One region of the Martelella mangrovi genome, then DNA from elsewhere that is predicted to be linked to it. Evidence: predicted binding sites of a transcription regulator. Region 1 holds the regulator's gene; the other holds the start of a gene.
The links. The regulator LexA, encoded in region 1, represses DNA repair genes until DNA is damaged. The targets are predictions, from matches to a motif close to TGTTCNNNNTGTGTTCNG.
Positions count from the first base shown of each region.

Region 2: ABID12_RS10630 (ImuA family protein) is a predicted target of LexA. The motif match lies at 4,007-4,024, and genes of this name have one in related genera.

Region 1 covers NZ_JBEPLY010000005.1:113,110-120,460, forward strand. The annotation lists gene gltA (citrate synthase) at 1-37, opposite strand, end outside; gene ABID12_RS09470 (ComEC/Rec2 family competence protein) at 290-2,836, shown strand; gene lexA (transcriptional repressor LexA) at 2,790-3,497, opposite strand; tRNA gene ABID12_RS09480 (tRNA-Lys) at 3,678-3,753, opposite strand; gene ABID12_RS09485 (hypothetical protein) at 3,811-3,987, shown strand; gene ABID12_RS09490 (cytochrome c biogenesis CcdA family protein) at 4,002-4,736, shown strand; gene ABID12_RS09495 (AEC family transporter) at 4,763-5,713, shown strand; gene ABID12_RS09500 (UbiH/UbiF family hydroxylase) at 5,748-6,932, opposite strand; gene pcsA (phosphatidylcholine synthase) at 7,109-7,351, shown strand, end outside.
Region 2 covers NZ_JBEPLY010000006.1:93,636-100,986, reverse strand. The annotation lists gene ABID12_RS10650 (carbohydrate ABC transporter permease) at 1-207, opposite strand, end outside; gene ABID12_RS10645 (carbohydrate ABC transporter permease) at 207-1,121, opposite strand; gene ABID12_RS10640 (ABC transporter substrate-binding protein) at 1,371-2,624, opposite strand; gene ABID12_RS10635 (LacI family DNA-binding transcriptional regulator) at 2,755-3,801, opposite strand; gene ABID12_RS10630 (ImuA family protein) at 4,122-4,631, shown strand; gene ABID12_RS10625 (Y-family DNA polymerase) at 4,558-6,027, shown strand; gene ABID12_RS10620 (error-prone DNA polymerase) at 6,035-7,351, shown strand, end outside.

The sequences.
Region 1 (7,351 bases):
CCTGTCCGTCCAAGGTGAGTTTGCCAGTTTCCGTCATGCTATCCTCCAAATCTTCCAGCGCGGGACGCGTGATAAACACGATCAAAGGTACCAATTAGGTATAGGATCGATGCGCCGCTGCCAAGCCGCTGAATGGTTCATGTTGCGGTGCGGGTGATGATTTATAATTTGCGTTTAGCAAGTTTTTTGAGCTTCTGAAAAGGAAATTTTTCCGCAAGCTGCGTTCTGCAACGTTGCTTTTTGCTCCAGGTAACCACACGATACCCTAGGTTGTGGCGGAGCGGTTTTGATGGGAGAGGGCGAGAAACAGGTTACGGAACGTCCAAAGCGGCGCGGGGGCGGCGCCGTTCGTGGCCGCTTGCGCAGATGGCGAACGAAAGCCGCTTCCGGCAGCGATACGGTCTGGAATCCGCCAACTTCTGCGGAGCAGCCGGAGGGCAGGGACGTCGGCACGCTTTTTTCCGAAGAACTTGCCTATGGACGCAGCTTTCTGTTTGCGCCGTTTGTGATGGCTCTGGGGTCCGCGTGGTGGTTTTTCCGGCCTGCAGCGCCGTTTTCGTGGGGGCTGTGGCTCTATTGGGCGATCGCCGTTGGTGCCGCCGTTTCGTTGCGCAATGCCGGTCCGGTGAACCGGCTGGGCGCCGGTCTGGTTGCGCTCTTTCTCAGCGGCGCGTTTCTGGCGCAGCTTGAGACGGGCCGGCTTGCTACGGTGATGCTCGACTCACCGGTGACGACCCATGTTACCGGCGTGGTCGATGCCCGCGAGCCGACCGAAAACGGCTGGCGTTATGTGGTGCGCGTCATCGCCACCGACGATCCGGTGATCCACCGTCCACCTGAGCGTGTCACCCTTGTTGCCCGCGGCAAATCGCCGCCGGTCGACATCGGCGGTGCATTCACCGGCCTTGCCCGGCTTTCACCGCCTTCCGGACCGGCTCTGCCGGGCCTCGTCGATTTCGGTTTTCTTTCCTATTTCGACGGGATCGGCGCAGTGGGGTTCTTCTATGGCGCGCCAGACGCGGTTCCGGGTGATCTTCATACGCGGGAGACAAGCCGCCCTCAGTCCATTGGCCTGTTCATGCGCCACAGGGTCGAAAGCCTGCGCGATACGATTGCCGGGCGCATTCGCGCTGTCCTGCCAGACGAATCGGGGGCTTTCGCCAATGCGATCATCACCGGGCAGCGTCGCGCCATGAATGATGACACGCTGGACGCGCTGCGCAATGCCGGCCTTGCCCATGTCATCGCCATTTCGGGGCTGCACATGGCGCTCGCCGCCGGTATCTTCTTTTCAAGCCTGCGTCTTTTTCTGTCTTTTTCGCCAAAGGCGGCAGAGGCGATCGCCACCAAGAAGCTTGCCGCTATGGCCGCGATCGGGGCTGCCGGGTTCTATCTTGCGATTTCGGGCATGCAGGTCTCGGCGCAGCGCGCTTTCATCATGTTGGCGATCATGCTGCTTGCCGCCGTTGCCGACCGTCCGGCCATCAGTATGCGCAATGTCGCTCTTGCGGGGTTTGTCATCCTCGCGGTTTCGCCGTCGGAAGCTGTCGGCCCCGGCATGCAGATGTCGTTTGCCGCAACACTGGCGCTGATTGCGGGCTACAGCTTCTGGCAGCGTCGCGAATATGCTCGCCCGGCGTCGATGCCGGCCGGCACAGTGATCCGCATCGTCATGCTGGGTGCTTTCGGTATTGTGTTGACCGCACTGATCGGTGGGCTTTCGACAGCGCCGATTGCCATGGCGCATTTTCAGCGGATTGCCGGCTACGGTCTGCTCGGCAATCTGCTCGCCATGCCGATTGTCACCTTTCTGGTCATGCCCTCCGGCCTGCTGGCCATGCTGGCAATGCCGCTTAACCTGCACGGCCCCTTTCTTCTGGCCATGGGCTGGGGGCTCGACCGGGTGATTGCCATTGCGGAATGGGTCGATGGTCTTGGTGGCGCGCTCGATACCAGTGCGATGCCCCGCGGATTTCTGCTGCTTTTCCTTGTCGGGTTCATGCTGCTGGTTCTGCTGCGCACCCGTCTCAGGCTTGTCGGACTGGTGCCGATGGCAATTGCCTTTGCCTTGCCCGCCTTTTCTCAAGGCGACCGGTCGCCGCTTCTGCTTGTCTCCGAAGACGGTGCATTGGTTGCGATCGTCACCGGTGATACAGCCGCGCTCAGCAAGCGCCGTCCGCCTTCCTTCATCTTCGATCAGTGGCAGAGCGCACTTGCCATCAGCGCCACACGGCCGCCGAGCGAAACCGAAAGCAACGCTGCGATACTGAAAGACGCGGACCGGTTCGACCGCCTGGATGCTGGACAAATCACCAATGCAAGCACCGCCCTTGCCGAGGATATAAAGGCCGCGCGGACGCAATCCGGTATGTTCATCTGTGAAAAGAGCGAATGGTGTGTGGCATCGCTTCCCGGCAGCGGCCTGACCGTCGCACAAATATTCCGGCCCGCGCTCGTAGGCCCTGCCTGCGATCACGCAGACATCATTGTCAGCGTTTACCGGCCCGGTTTTCAGGCGTGCCGTTCGCCTGGTTTTCTCATCACACCAGCACTGCGCCGCCAAACCGGCACCTTGCAGTTTACTGTCCAAGATACCGATGGTTCAAAATCAAGAAATGGTAACACCACGTCCTCAGAGCCTAACCCGACCGGCTCCTGTGTGAGAACCCACGTTTCCGTCACGCCCGCCATTACGGCAGTAAAACGTCAATGGAACCAACACCGCCTCTATAACTGGCGTTCCGATTCGTATGCCGATCCTGTCAGCCTGCCGAAAACCCTCGATTTCTTCAGTGGTAGCGGCGGATCAGGCCGACAAGCTTGCCCTGAACCTTGACCTGATCGGCAGCAAATATCCGGGTTTCATAGGCCGGATTGGCGGCTTCCAGCGCAATCGACGCGCCCTTGCGGCGGAAGCGCTTCAGTGTCGCTTCCTCGTCATTCACCAGCGCCACGACAATATCGCCCGGGGCGGCCGTGTTGATATTGCGGATGACCACCGTGTCACCGTCGAATATCCCGGCTTCGATCATCGAATCGCCCTTAACTTCCAGCGCATAATGTTCGCCGGTTCCCAGCATCTCGGCCGGAACCGCAATTGCGTGGGTGTTTTCCTGTATGGCCGAGATCGGAACACCGGCTGCAATCCGCCCCATGACGGGGATATCGGTCGAGCCGCTGTCATTTCCGGCAGCCGGTGTTTTGCTTTCGGCAGGCGTCTTGCCGAGGCTGCCTTCAATCACGCTCGGTGAGAAACCGCGGCGCGGCGGCTGAGAGCCAAGGCTTTCCGGCATGCGCAGAATTTCAAGCGCGCGCGCCCTGTTGGGAAGCCGGCGAATGAAGCCGCGTTCCTCCAGCGCCGTGATCAATCGGTGAATGCCCGATTTGGACGCCAGATCCAGGGCTTCCTTCATTTCATCGAAAGACGGGGGAATGCCTGTCTCCTTCATCCGTTCATGGATGAAATACAGCAGTTCCTGTTGTTTACGAGTCAGCATTTGCAGCCCCTTGCCTTCGAAACAAATACAGAACGTTTATATCTGTTCTATCTGTGTTCCGCAAGCTGGAAATAGCAGAGCGGCCTCGATTGCGGTCAATGGAGGCATGAAGGCGGGCGGAAAGGGGTGAGTTAGAAAGTGTTGTTTCAATTTCGAAAGGAGAAAATTCTCGGCAAACAATGGTGAGCGCGCAGGGGTTCGAACCCTGGACCTACTGATTAAAAGTCAGTTGCTCTACCAGCTGAGCTACGCGCTCCCGAGCCCGGCGCCTGTTGAAGGGCCAGCGGAAAGTGGGCGGAACATAGAAAGGGTCTTGCAGAAGGTCAACCCGGAAATTCGGCTCCAAGGCGACAATTTGATGTCGGGGGCGATGCGCGGAAAGGTGATTGGAATTCAACGCCGCTGTGGTTTAAGGAACCGGCAGTTTACGGTCCGCCTTTCAGGCGGTTATCTGCTGGTGCCGGACGCGCTTTCGCCAACGGCCGAGTGACAAGAGGATTTCAGGTGTCGATCGGTGATATTTCCCTGTTGACGGCGCTTCTTGCCGGTGCGCTTTCGTTTCTCTCACCCTGCGTTTTGCCGCTGGTGCCGCCTTATCTTTGCTACATGGCGGGCATTTCGATCGATCAGTTCAGGGGAGACACCTCCGTCCGCCCGGCGCGTGTATTGTTGCCGGCGCTGTTCTTTACGCTCGGCTTTGCGACGATTTTCGTGGCGCTCGGGGCAGGGGCCTCGTCCATCGGTCAGTTGTTGCGTCAATATATCGATATTCTGGCCAAGGTCGGCGGTGTGATCATCATCATCATGGGGCTGAACTTCCTTGGTGTGCTGAAAATCCCCTTCCTGTCGCGTGAGGCGCGGTTTCATGGCGGCGGCAAGCCGGCGAGCATGTCCGGCGCCTATGTCATGGGGCTGGCCTTTGCTTTCGGCTGGACGCCCTGCATCGGACCGGTTCTGGGGGCCATTCTCGCTGTCGCGGCCACGCGCGATACGGTTTCCAACGGCGCGGTGCTGCTGGCGATCTATTCGCTTGGCCTTGCCGTGCCGTTCTGGATTGCCGCGCTTTTTTCCGGCGCCTTCATGCGCTTCCTGTCGCGGTTCCGCAAACATCTGGGCACGATTGAAAAAATCATGGGCGTGCTGCTGATTCTCACCGGCCTTGCCTTTCTTTTCGGCTTTATTGCCGATATGGCGATCTGGTTCCAGCAGACCTTTCCCGTTCTATCGCAGATCGGCTAGGGCCTGCGAAGCCCGGGTTTTGCGCCATGTCAGACATTCTAGGGCTTCTCTTTCCGTTCTTCGGACTGATTGCCGCAGGCTTTATCGCCGCCAGGCTCATCCGGCAGCCGGAATCCGGTCTTGTCTGGCTCAACGTATTCATCGTCTATGCCGCATTGCCGGCCTTGTTCTTCAAGCTTGTTTCGAACACGCCTTTCGACCAACTGACCCGGCTTGATTTCATCTCCGTTGATCTGCTGGCGACCTATGCCGTGTTTTCGCTGCTGTTTGCCGCCGGCTACTTCTGGAAACGCAACGGCGTGCGCGAGAGCACGATCCAGGCCTTTGCAGGGGCTTACGGCAATATCGGCTATATGGGGCCGGGCCTTGCCATTCTGGCGCTTGGCGAAGCGGCGGCCGTTCCCGTCGCCTTGATCGTGTGCTTTGAAAATGCGCTGCATTTCATCGTCGCACCGTCGATAATGGCGGTGGCGGATGGTGGTGCGGTGCGCAAGGCATCACTTGCCCGCCAGGTGCTGACAAAGGCGCTGCTGCACCCCTTCATCATTGCAACCGCTCTGGGTTTTGCCGTTGCTGCGAGCGGGGTTCAGCCGCCCGATGCGTTCAACCGGCTGGTGGACTATCTTGCACAGGCTGCTGCCCCTTGCGCGCTTTTTGCCATGGGGGTGACGCTTGCTCTGCGCCCGGTAAAGCGCGTGCCGGTGGAAATCGGCTATATCGTTCCGGCCAAGCTTATCTTACATCCGGTGCTGGTCTATGCCTTCATGATGCTGCATGGCGGCTTCGATCCGGTGTGGGTGGAAGCCGCCGTGCTTCTTGCAGCCTTGCCGACGGCCACCAATGTCTTCGTGATCGCCCAGCAATACGGCATCTGGTACGAGCGGGCCTCCGCCACCATCCTGATCACCACAATCTGTTCGGCGGCAACGCTGGCCGGTCTTCTGCTTCTGATCGACGCCACCGCCCTGCCGTTATAGACCCTGCCGCTATAGGCAAGGGCTAAAACAGGCTTCAGCCGGCGAATAATTCCTTGATCCCCCTGAGGGGCTGAACGCCTTCGCGCATGGCAAACTGGCGCAGCGGCGGCACGGCCGACAGCATGTAGAGGCCGGCGGAACGGGCAAGCTGCGCGGGAATGAAATCGGCAAGCAGCGAGCGGTTCAGAAGGTCGACGCTGGCCGTTCTGCTCCAGACATCGGACTTGCGCAGAAAATCATAGCGCTCGCCGGTTCTGGCGGAAATTTTCGCGCCGTCGATACCGTCCAGCATGCGGGCAAGGCGCATGATGTCGCGCAACGAAAGGTTGAGCCCCTGGGCGCCAATCGGCGGAAAGGCGTGGGCCGCCTCGCCGACAAGAACCGTACGGCCCTTGCCGAAACGGTTCGCAACCATGGAGGAAAGCGGCCATTTCTGCACCGGTCCCTCAATGGTGACCGCGCCCAGAAGCGATTGCATGCGTTCCTCGATCGCCGCCGCGATTTCAGCCTCCGGCCGCGCCGCCATGTCTTCGGCAGCCGGCGTGTCCATCACCCAGACCAGGCTGGAGCGGTTCTTCGCCGGCAGCGGCACCTGCGTGAACGGACCGCCACGGGTGTGAAATTCCGTCGAGATATCGTCATGGGCAAGTGCGTGGCTGAAATTCAGCACGACAGCCGATTGCTTGTAGGACCACTGGCGCACGCCGATCCCGGCATTTTCACGCACTTTCGAACGCCGGCCGTCGGAGCCGACGATAAGTTCGGCAGAAAATGTCTCGCCACCGGCAAGCGTCACCGCAACGCCATCCTTGTCGACGGTAAAATCGTCGGCAATGGTCTCGAAACGGGTAATGTTCGGCTCACTCGCAATCGCTTCGTTCAGCTTGCCGACCAGAACGGTGTTGGGGATGTTGTAGCCGAAGGCTTCGAGATCGATTTCAGCAGAGCGGAAACTGACGGTCGGCGCACGCACCAGCCGTCCCGTGCCGTCAATGATGCGCATGGTCTTCAGCGGTGCGGCTTCCGGCCGGACAGACTGCCACAGGCCGAGCCGGGCAAGCAGTGCGATGGAATGGTCCATCAGCGCCGTTGTGCGATGATCGCCGCCGCTGGGGGAAGGCGCGACCAGCGCGACCCTGCGGCCGGCACGGGCAAGCGCCAGCGCGGAAATCATTCCGGCGGGGCCGCCGCCGATCACGGCAATTTCAAAATCCGACATGCCTGAAACCTCGTCTTCCTGCGATTTGTTCGTTACCGATATAATGCGACCGGGCGCATTTTGCCGTGAAAAATTCTGGAAAATCATGTTTTTTTTGTACGCGGACGCGCTTCTGGTGCATTGTAGGGGTAGAGAAAACCGGGCAATAACCGCCGACACAGTTTTACGGGAAGTGAATGGGTTTGTTCAGCCAGCGTAAAGTACCTTATGCCGAAATCCGGGCGTTCTCCGTCCACATTCTGACGGCATCGGGCTCGTTCCTTGCTTTCCTTGGCGTGGTTGCCGCCGCCGAGGGGCGATTCGTGGCCATGTTCTGGTGGCTCGGCGCCGCTCTGCTGGTCGACGGCATTGACGGGCCGATCGCGCGGCGGCTGAAGGTCAGCGAGGTGCTGCCGAGCTGGTCGGGCGTGATGCTCGAC
Region 2 (7,351 bases), on a different contig from region 1:
CTCGGTCGGCCACGGCGGCAGGGGCGGCTGGGTCGATTCCGCCGGTGTGCGGAAACTCGCCAGAATGACCCAGACCAGCGGCGCCAGAAAAAGCGCTGCCACAAGCGCCGCCGTTACGTGAAACAGAACGCGGTGATAGCGAAACCGGCCGCGACGGGTGGCAGGCGCTGCGGTTGCCGGCTGTGAAGTGGAAACGGCCGTTGACATCATTTGTCCTTTCGATCGCCAAGCATGGTCAGCTGCAACACGCTGAGAACGAGCAGGATGAGCAGCAGCACCATCGACAATGCCGCGCCATAGCCCAGGCGGAAGGAGACGAAGCTTTCGTTGAAGATCTTGTAGACGGCCGTGACGGTCTTGTTCTGCGGCCCGCCGCTCAAGATGATGTAGAACTGGTCGAAGGCCAGCATCGAACCGGACACGCACAAAATCAGCGCCAGCGCGAAAGGTTTGCGGATCAGCGGCATGGTGATGTAGCGGAACCGCTGCAGCCATTTGGCGCCGTCAATGCGCGCGGCCTCCTGATAATCGGCCGGAATTGCCTGCAGGCCGCTCATCAGGATGACCATGTAGAAACCGGCCATTTTCCAGACGACCATGACGATGACCGACCAGAAGGCCGGCGTGTAACTGGCGAGAATATTGACCCGCCCCTTGGTCAGCCCGACATCCTGCGCCAGCGGCGAAAACAGGCCGGTATCGACATTCGAAAGCCACACCCACAACAGCGCGGCAGAGGCAAAACCGGTCACCACCGGCAGGAAATAGATGGTCCGATACGTCGAAACCGCGCGCCCCTGCCCCTGCACGATCAGTGCCAGTATCATGGCAAAGCCGAGCAGACCGATGGTGACCACGACCGTATACTGGATGGTGAACCACAGCGACGACCAGAAGCTCTTGTCGAACAGCAGCCGCTCGTAATTGTCCAGGCCGATATAGCGCGGCAGGCCCATCAGCGGCCATTTGTGCAGCGACATCCACACCGTCATGCCGAGCGGAACGATGAAGAACACGGTGACAAGCGCCAGCGCGGGGAGAACATAGATCAGGCCTGTCCATTGTGAAGACCGCCGCCGCCTTCGCCGTTTCGGCAAAGGTGCGCCCGCGCCGGCCACTATCCCGTCAGACATGGCAAAGTCCTTTCGCATTAAAAGGGTGGCCACCGGCCCTTAAGGCCGGTGGTGCGTTGACAGGCCCCACGTCTCTCTCCGCGTCATGCTCGGGCTCGACCCGAGCATCCATACGTCGCTGTTTCATGGACCCTCGGGTCAAGCCCGAGGGTGACACGTGAGGAAAGTGCGGTTAGTCAGCAGTCATTCCAACCGGCCCCGGCGGGCCGGCGGTTGTGCTTTTCCCCGAAACGCCGCTTACCGGGACGAGTCGATGATCGACTGCATTTCGTCCTGCGCTTCGGCCATGGCGTCATCGACCTCGTCTTCGCTGTCGGCGAAGAAGGCGCGGTTCAGCATTGTGATCCAGGGGCCGTTCAGCGAGTTGATCAGATCGTTGAAGACCGGGCTGTAGGGCGTCTTGCCCTTGGCCATGGCCTCGGCCGCGATCATGTAGCGGGCATCGAGTCCTTCCAGCGCCTGCTCGGCAACATCGTCACGCACCGGCAGCGAGCCGTTCTGCGCCAGGATCTTCTGCCCCTCCGGCGAATAGGCGAATTCGATGAAGGCCTGGATGGCCGGCATCTTTTCCTCTGCGGTCTTCGCCGAGACCACAATATTGTCACCGCCGGCAAAGGAGGACCAGTCGCCATCCTTGCCCGGCAGATAGGTCACGCCGTATTCAAGGTCGGGATACTGGTTGTTGAGCGCGCCGATGGCGAACGAGCCGGACGGAGTGAGGCCGATATTGCCGCCGGCAAAGGCTGCAAAGAAGTTCGAGCCGGAATCGGTTTGTGAACCTGCCGGCACCAACCCGTCCTCGACCATGCCGCGATAAAACTCGATCGCATCCTTCATCTGCGGCGTCGTCACCGTTGCCTTCGCGCCTTCATCCTCGAACAGCACGCCGCCGGATGCCCAGACGAGCGGCATGAAGGTGAAGATGTTGCAGCCGCCGCAATTTCCGGAGAAATAAAAGCCGTAAGTTTCATCGCCAAGCGCTGAGACCGCCTCGGCATCCTCACGGACCTCCGCCCAGTTCGTCGGTGCCTTGTCGGGATCAAGCCCTGCTTCCTCAAACAGGTTCTTGTTCCAGACCAGCACCGAGGCATCGGCCGAGAACGGCATGCCGTAGATCTTGCCGTCATAGGTGCCGACCGTCAGATGCGCCTTCGACAGATGGTCGTAATAGGGCAAAGACTTGGCAAACTCCGTCATGTCCTTCAGTTGCCCGGCCTGGGCAAAGGATGGCGTGTAGATCAGGTCGAGCGAGAGCGCGTCCGGCTCGGAGCCGCCGGCAGCGGCAATCGCATATTTCTGCACCAGCTCATTCACCGGCACGATCTGCAGTTCGGCCTTGTCCTCGCCTTTTGCATTAAAGGCATCGACCAGTTTCGGCATGAATTCCGAGCCGTCGGAACGGACCCAGAGCGAGAATGTTTCCGCCTGGGCAAGCCCGGGCAATGCGATTGCGGCGATCGCCACGCCGCCTAGAAAAGTCCTGATATTCATTTCCATTACCTCCCGTTTAAAAATCATGCTGCCGCTCAAAACAGTTTGAGCCAACGTTTGCGCAAATTGCGCAATTCCCTCCCCTGAAACCGGCGTCTCACACTGGCGGGGCGGTTTCCCGGCGCAAAGCTCAGTCGGGTTTTGCACCGCAGGATTCTCTGACGACGAGCGTGCAGGGCGTCTCGCGGATGCCCGGCGCGACGGGCTCGCCGTCAATCATGTCGAGAAGCGCCAGACCGGCGCTTCGTCCAAGGCCCGGAAGCCCCATATCCACCGTCGTCAGCGGCGGCCGCGTCGCAGCGGCGAAGACCTCCCAGTTGTCGAAACCGACAATGGCAATATCATCGGGCACGCTGATCCCCATCAGCGCAAAGGCATCGATGACGCCGCGGGCAATCTGGTCATTGCCGCAGAAAATCGCATCCGGACGCTCCCCCGCCGCAATCAGCGCATGCGCTGCCGCGTAGCCGTGCGCCTCCGTCCATGTGGAAAACATCGCTTCGCCGAAGGGCTCCAGCCCGGCCTCGGCAAGCGCCGAACGCCACCCGGCTTCGCGCAGGTTCGCCGCCTTGAAAGCCCGCGGACCGGTAATATGCGCGATCTTTTTGCGCCCGAGGTTCACGAGATGCCGGACCGCGTCCCTGGCCGCATTGGTGTCGTCCGGCACGAAACTGACCGCGCCTTCGGGCGCTGCCGCATAGACATAGACCACCGGCATACCAAGCGACGGAAGCTCGATCGGCAGACCGCGATCGATGCGCTTGCCGGTGATCACCAGACCGTCGACGCGCTTTTCCTCCATGGCGCCGAGGGTCAGCTTGAGGCTGTCCGGCTCGTATTCGCCGGCGCTCAGAAAAACCGAAACCCCGCGATCCGCCATGGCGGACGAAAGGCCGGCTGCGACCGGCAGCGTAAAACGTCCATACATATCGTTGGTCAGAAGGCCGAGCGTGAAGGAGCGCTGCTGCACCAGACCGCGCGCAATGGAATTCGGCCGGTAATCGAGTTCGGCAGCCGCAGCACGCACGCGTTCCCGGGTTTCGTCAGACATCCGGCCCGTGCCATTGAGCGCCCGCGAAGCCGTCGTCACGCTGACATTCGCTTTCGCCGCGACATCACGGATCGTGCTGCGCTGGTAAGCGCTTGCCGATTGCAGTTTCGACACCCTGTCCGCCAAAATATTCCTCCCGGCGCAAACTGTCCAAAACGCCTGAGCAATCGTTTGCTCATCATTGGTTTACCGTTTGCGCAATCAGGTTTTCATATTCACCGATTGCTGTCAAGAGACGTTTTTGTAAATATTTGCTTACTTTTTCAGCCGCTGCGCTATGGAGATCGCACGCCTGTTCCACGGTGAAATCTTCCAACCGTGTGCGCGCATTTGTTCCCTTTTCATTCTCTTGATAATCACTATATCATCTCCCCATGCAGGATGACCTTGAAAGCCTTTTTCCGTTGAAAGCCGGCCGGGCGCATGATGTGTCCGGAGCCGGTGCCGTGTTTTTTGCGGCAAGCCTGGCCGGGCAGACAGGCGGACCGGTGCTGTGGGTAAAGCCGGAATGGTTTTCCGAGACGCTCAACCCCGTCGGCACCGCCGCTTTTTTCGACCCCAAAGACCTCATCATTGCCCGGACGAAAGACCAGACCGAAACACTTGCCTGCGCCGAGGAGGGCCTGCGCTCGGGCGCGGTCCGGCTGGTCGTCATGGAACTCGACAGACCGATTGAGCTCACCCCCGGCCGCCGTTTGCAGCTTGCGGCAGAAACCGGAAGGACCATCGGCCTGTCACTTTTTCCCGAGGGCATGGGCAATCAGGCGGCAACCACGCGCTGGCTCTGCAAGCCGCGCTTTTCAGCTTCCGACTCGACTCTGCAGGACTGGTCCATTATAAAGAACAAAACAGGAACAAATAGAAGCTGGACCGTAGGCTGGGATGAAACGGCGCGTCGTATCCATGTGGTTTCCGAGATTGCCGAGCGAGCGGGCCCTGAGGCTGCGCCCGGTTGAGGGGCCGTTCGCGATCATCGCCGTCCAGAGCAATCACGAGCGACTTTATGCGCTGAATGAAGCGGCGGAGCGGCAGGGACTGGAATGCGGCATGGGCGTGGCGGATGCCCGCGCCTATGTCCCCGACCTTGTCACCCGCCCTGCCGATATTGACGCCGACCGGCGATTTCTAACCATGCTGGCGCGCTGGGCCACGCGCTACACGCCGCATGCCGGGCTTGATGGCGAGGACGGGCTGGTGCTCGACATCACCGGTGCCGCCCATCTTTTCGGCGGCGAGGCGGCGATGCTGGAGGATATGAAAGACCGCCTTGCCCGCACCCGGCTTTCCGTGAAGATCGGCATTGCCGATACGCGCGGCGCGGCATGGGCGCTTGCCCATTTCGCGCCCGGCATTGCAGGCGCAGGCAAGACCGCACAGGCGCTTGGCCCGCTGCCGGTCGCCGCCCTGAGAACGAATGAGAAGACCGATACGGCCCTCAAACGCCTCGGCCTCAACACCATTGCCGATCTCACCGCCCTGCCGCGGGCAACGCTGGCGCGGCGTTTCGATATGGCGCTAATTGAACGGCTTGACCAGGCGACCGGCCAGCGCGGCGAAACCGTCTCTCCGCTTTCCGAACCGCCGCATTACGGCGTCAGGATGATGCTGCCGGACCCCATCGGCCTCATGGACGATGTCATGGCCGCGCTGTCGCGCCTCATCGAAAGGCTTTGTCAAAAGCTGAAAGCCCGGGAATCCGGAGCACGGCTGTTGCGGCTTACCCTGACGCGGGCCGATTCCACGGCGCAAACCTGCGAATTGCGGCTGGCCCGGCCAATGCGGGAGGCCGCGCGCATTCTCAGCCTGTTCGAACGGTCCGTTGCCGCCGTCGACGCCGGTTTCGGGATCGAGCGGATGCGGCTTGAGGCGACCTCTGTCGAAAACCTGCCGGCTGAACAATTGAGCGACAGCGGCACGGCCCCGGCGGATGCGCTGGACGACCTGATTACCCGTCTCGGCGTCAGGATCGGCATCGACAATATCCTCCGCTTCCAGCCGGTGGAAAGCCATATTCCCGAACGTGGCTTTGCCGAACTGCCGGCCACGGCCGGGCGGATCGATATGGACTGGCATGCCCCCCGCCCCCGCCCGCTGAAGCTTTTTGCCCCCGAGCCGATCACCGCGGCGCCCGCCCGCCGCCCGCCTTCGCGTTTTTCCTGGCGGCGCATGCGCCTTGAAACGGCGAGCACAACCGGCCCGGAGCGGATCGCGCCGGAATGGTGGCGGCCGGATGAGAGCTGGCGCTCGGGGTTGCGCGATTACTGGAAGGTGGAAACCCGTCAGGGCCTGCGACTGTGGATGTATCACACGCCGCAGGCTCCCGGCTGGTTCGTGCACGGCCTGTTTGCGTGAGGCCGTCATGGATTATGCCGAACTCTGCGTCACCACCAATTTCACCTTCCTCACCGGCGCCTCGCACCCGGAGGAAATGGTGGCACGCGCCGCAACCCTGGGGCTTGCCGCCATTGCGATAACCGACCGCAATTCGCTGGCAGGCGTCGTGCGCGGCTTTCGGGAGTTGAAGGAAATCCGCCACCGGCTGGAAACGCCTCCGGAAGAAGGTGAAACGGGCAGCAAAAAACGCCTCGACCCGTCCTCGCGCGTGCCCATAAACGAGACCGCCCCGCAGCAGCCCTCTACGCCGGAGCAGACCCAGTCCCTCCGTCTGCCGCGCCTGCCACGCCTGATTGTCGGCTGCCGTCTGGTGCTTTCCGACAGCCCGGTCGATTTCATTGCCCTGCCCCGCGACAAGCCCGCCTATCAGAAGCTCGTGCGGCTTTTGAGCCGTGGCAAGCTGCGCACGCAAAAGGGCGAATGCCTGCTTTATCTTTCCGACATGCTGGACGGGGCCGAAGGCTCCATCCTGATTGCGCTGCCGCCCGCCACGGACAGGACGGCGGAGAGTGAAGACCATATCGCACAGGCGGCCCGGCGCTTTCCCGGCCATGTGTTTACCGGGGCTGCCCCCCGTTATGACGGTTCCGACCAGGCATGGCTGAAGGCCGTCGCCGCCCTGTCGCACAAGACCGGCGCGCCGATGGTCGCCGTCGGCGACGTGCTGATGCACCATGCCAGCCGCCGCCAGCTTGCCGATGTGTTGACCTGCATGCGCCACCACATCACCATTGATGAAATCGGCCACCGGGCCTTGCCGAATGCCGAGCGGCGGCTGAAAAGCGCGGATGAAATGGCGCATATCTTCCGCGACCATCCGGCCGCAATCCGCCGCACCATGGAAATCGCCGCACGGCTGACCTTCGACCTGAGCGAGCTTTCCTATAACTACCCGGCGGAAATCACACGTGGCGAAGCCCCGCAGGCACGCCTGGCACGGCTGACCTGGGAGGGGCTGAAACGCCGCAACCCGGCGGGCATTCCCGAGCGCCACCGCCAGCTTGCCGAAAAAGAGCTGGCGCTGGTCAATGAACTCGGCTTTGCCGCCTATTTTCTCACCGTCCACGACATCGTCATGTATGCGCGCAAGACAGGCATTCTGTGCCAGGGACGCGGTTCGGCGGCCAATTCCATCCTCTGTTTCGCGCTCGGCATCACCGATGTCAGCCCGGACATGATTTCCATGGTGTTCGAGCGTTTCGTCTCCCGCCATCGCGGCGAGCCACCGGATATCGATGTCGATTTCGAGCATGAAAAGCGCGAAACCGTCATCCAGTATATT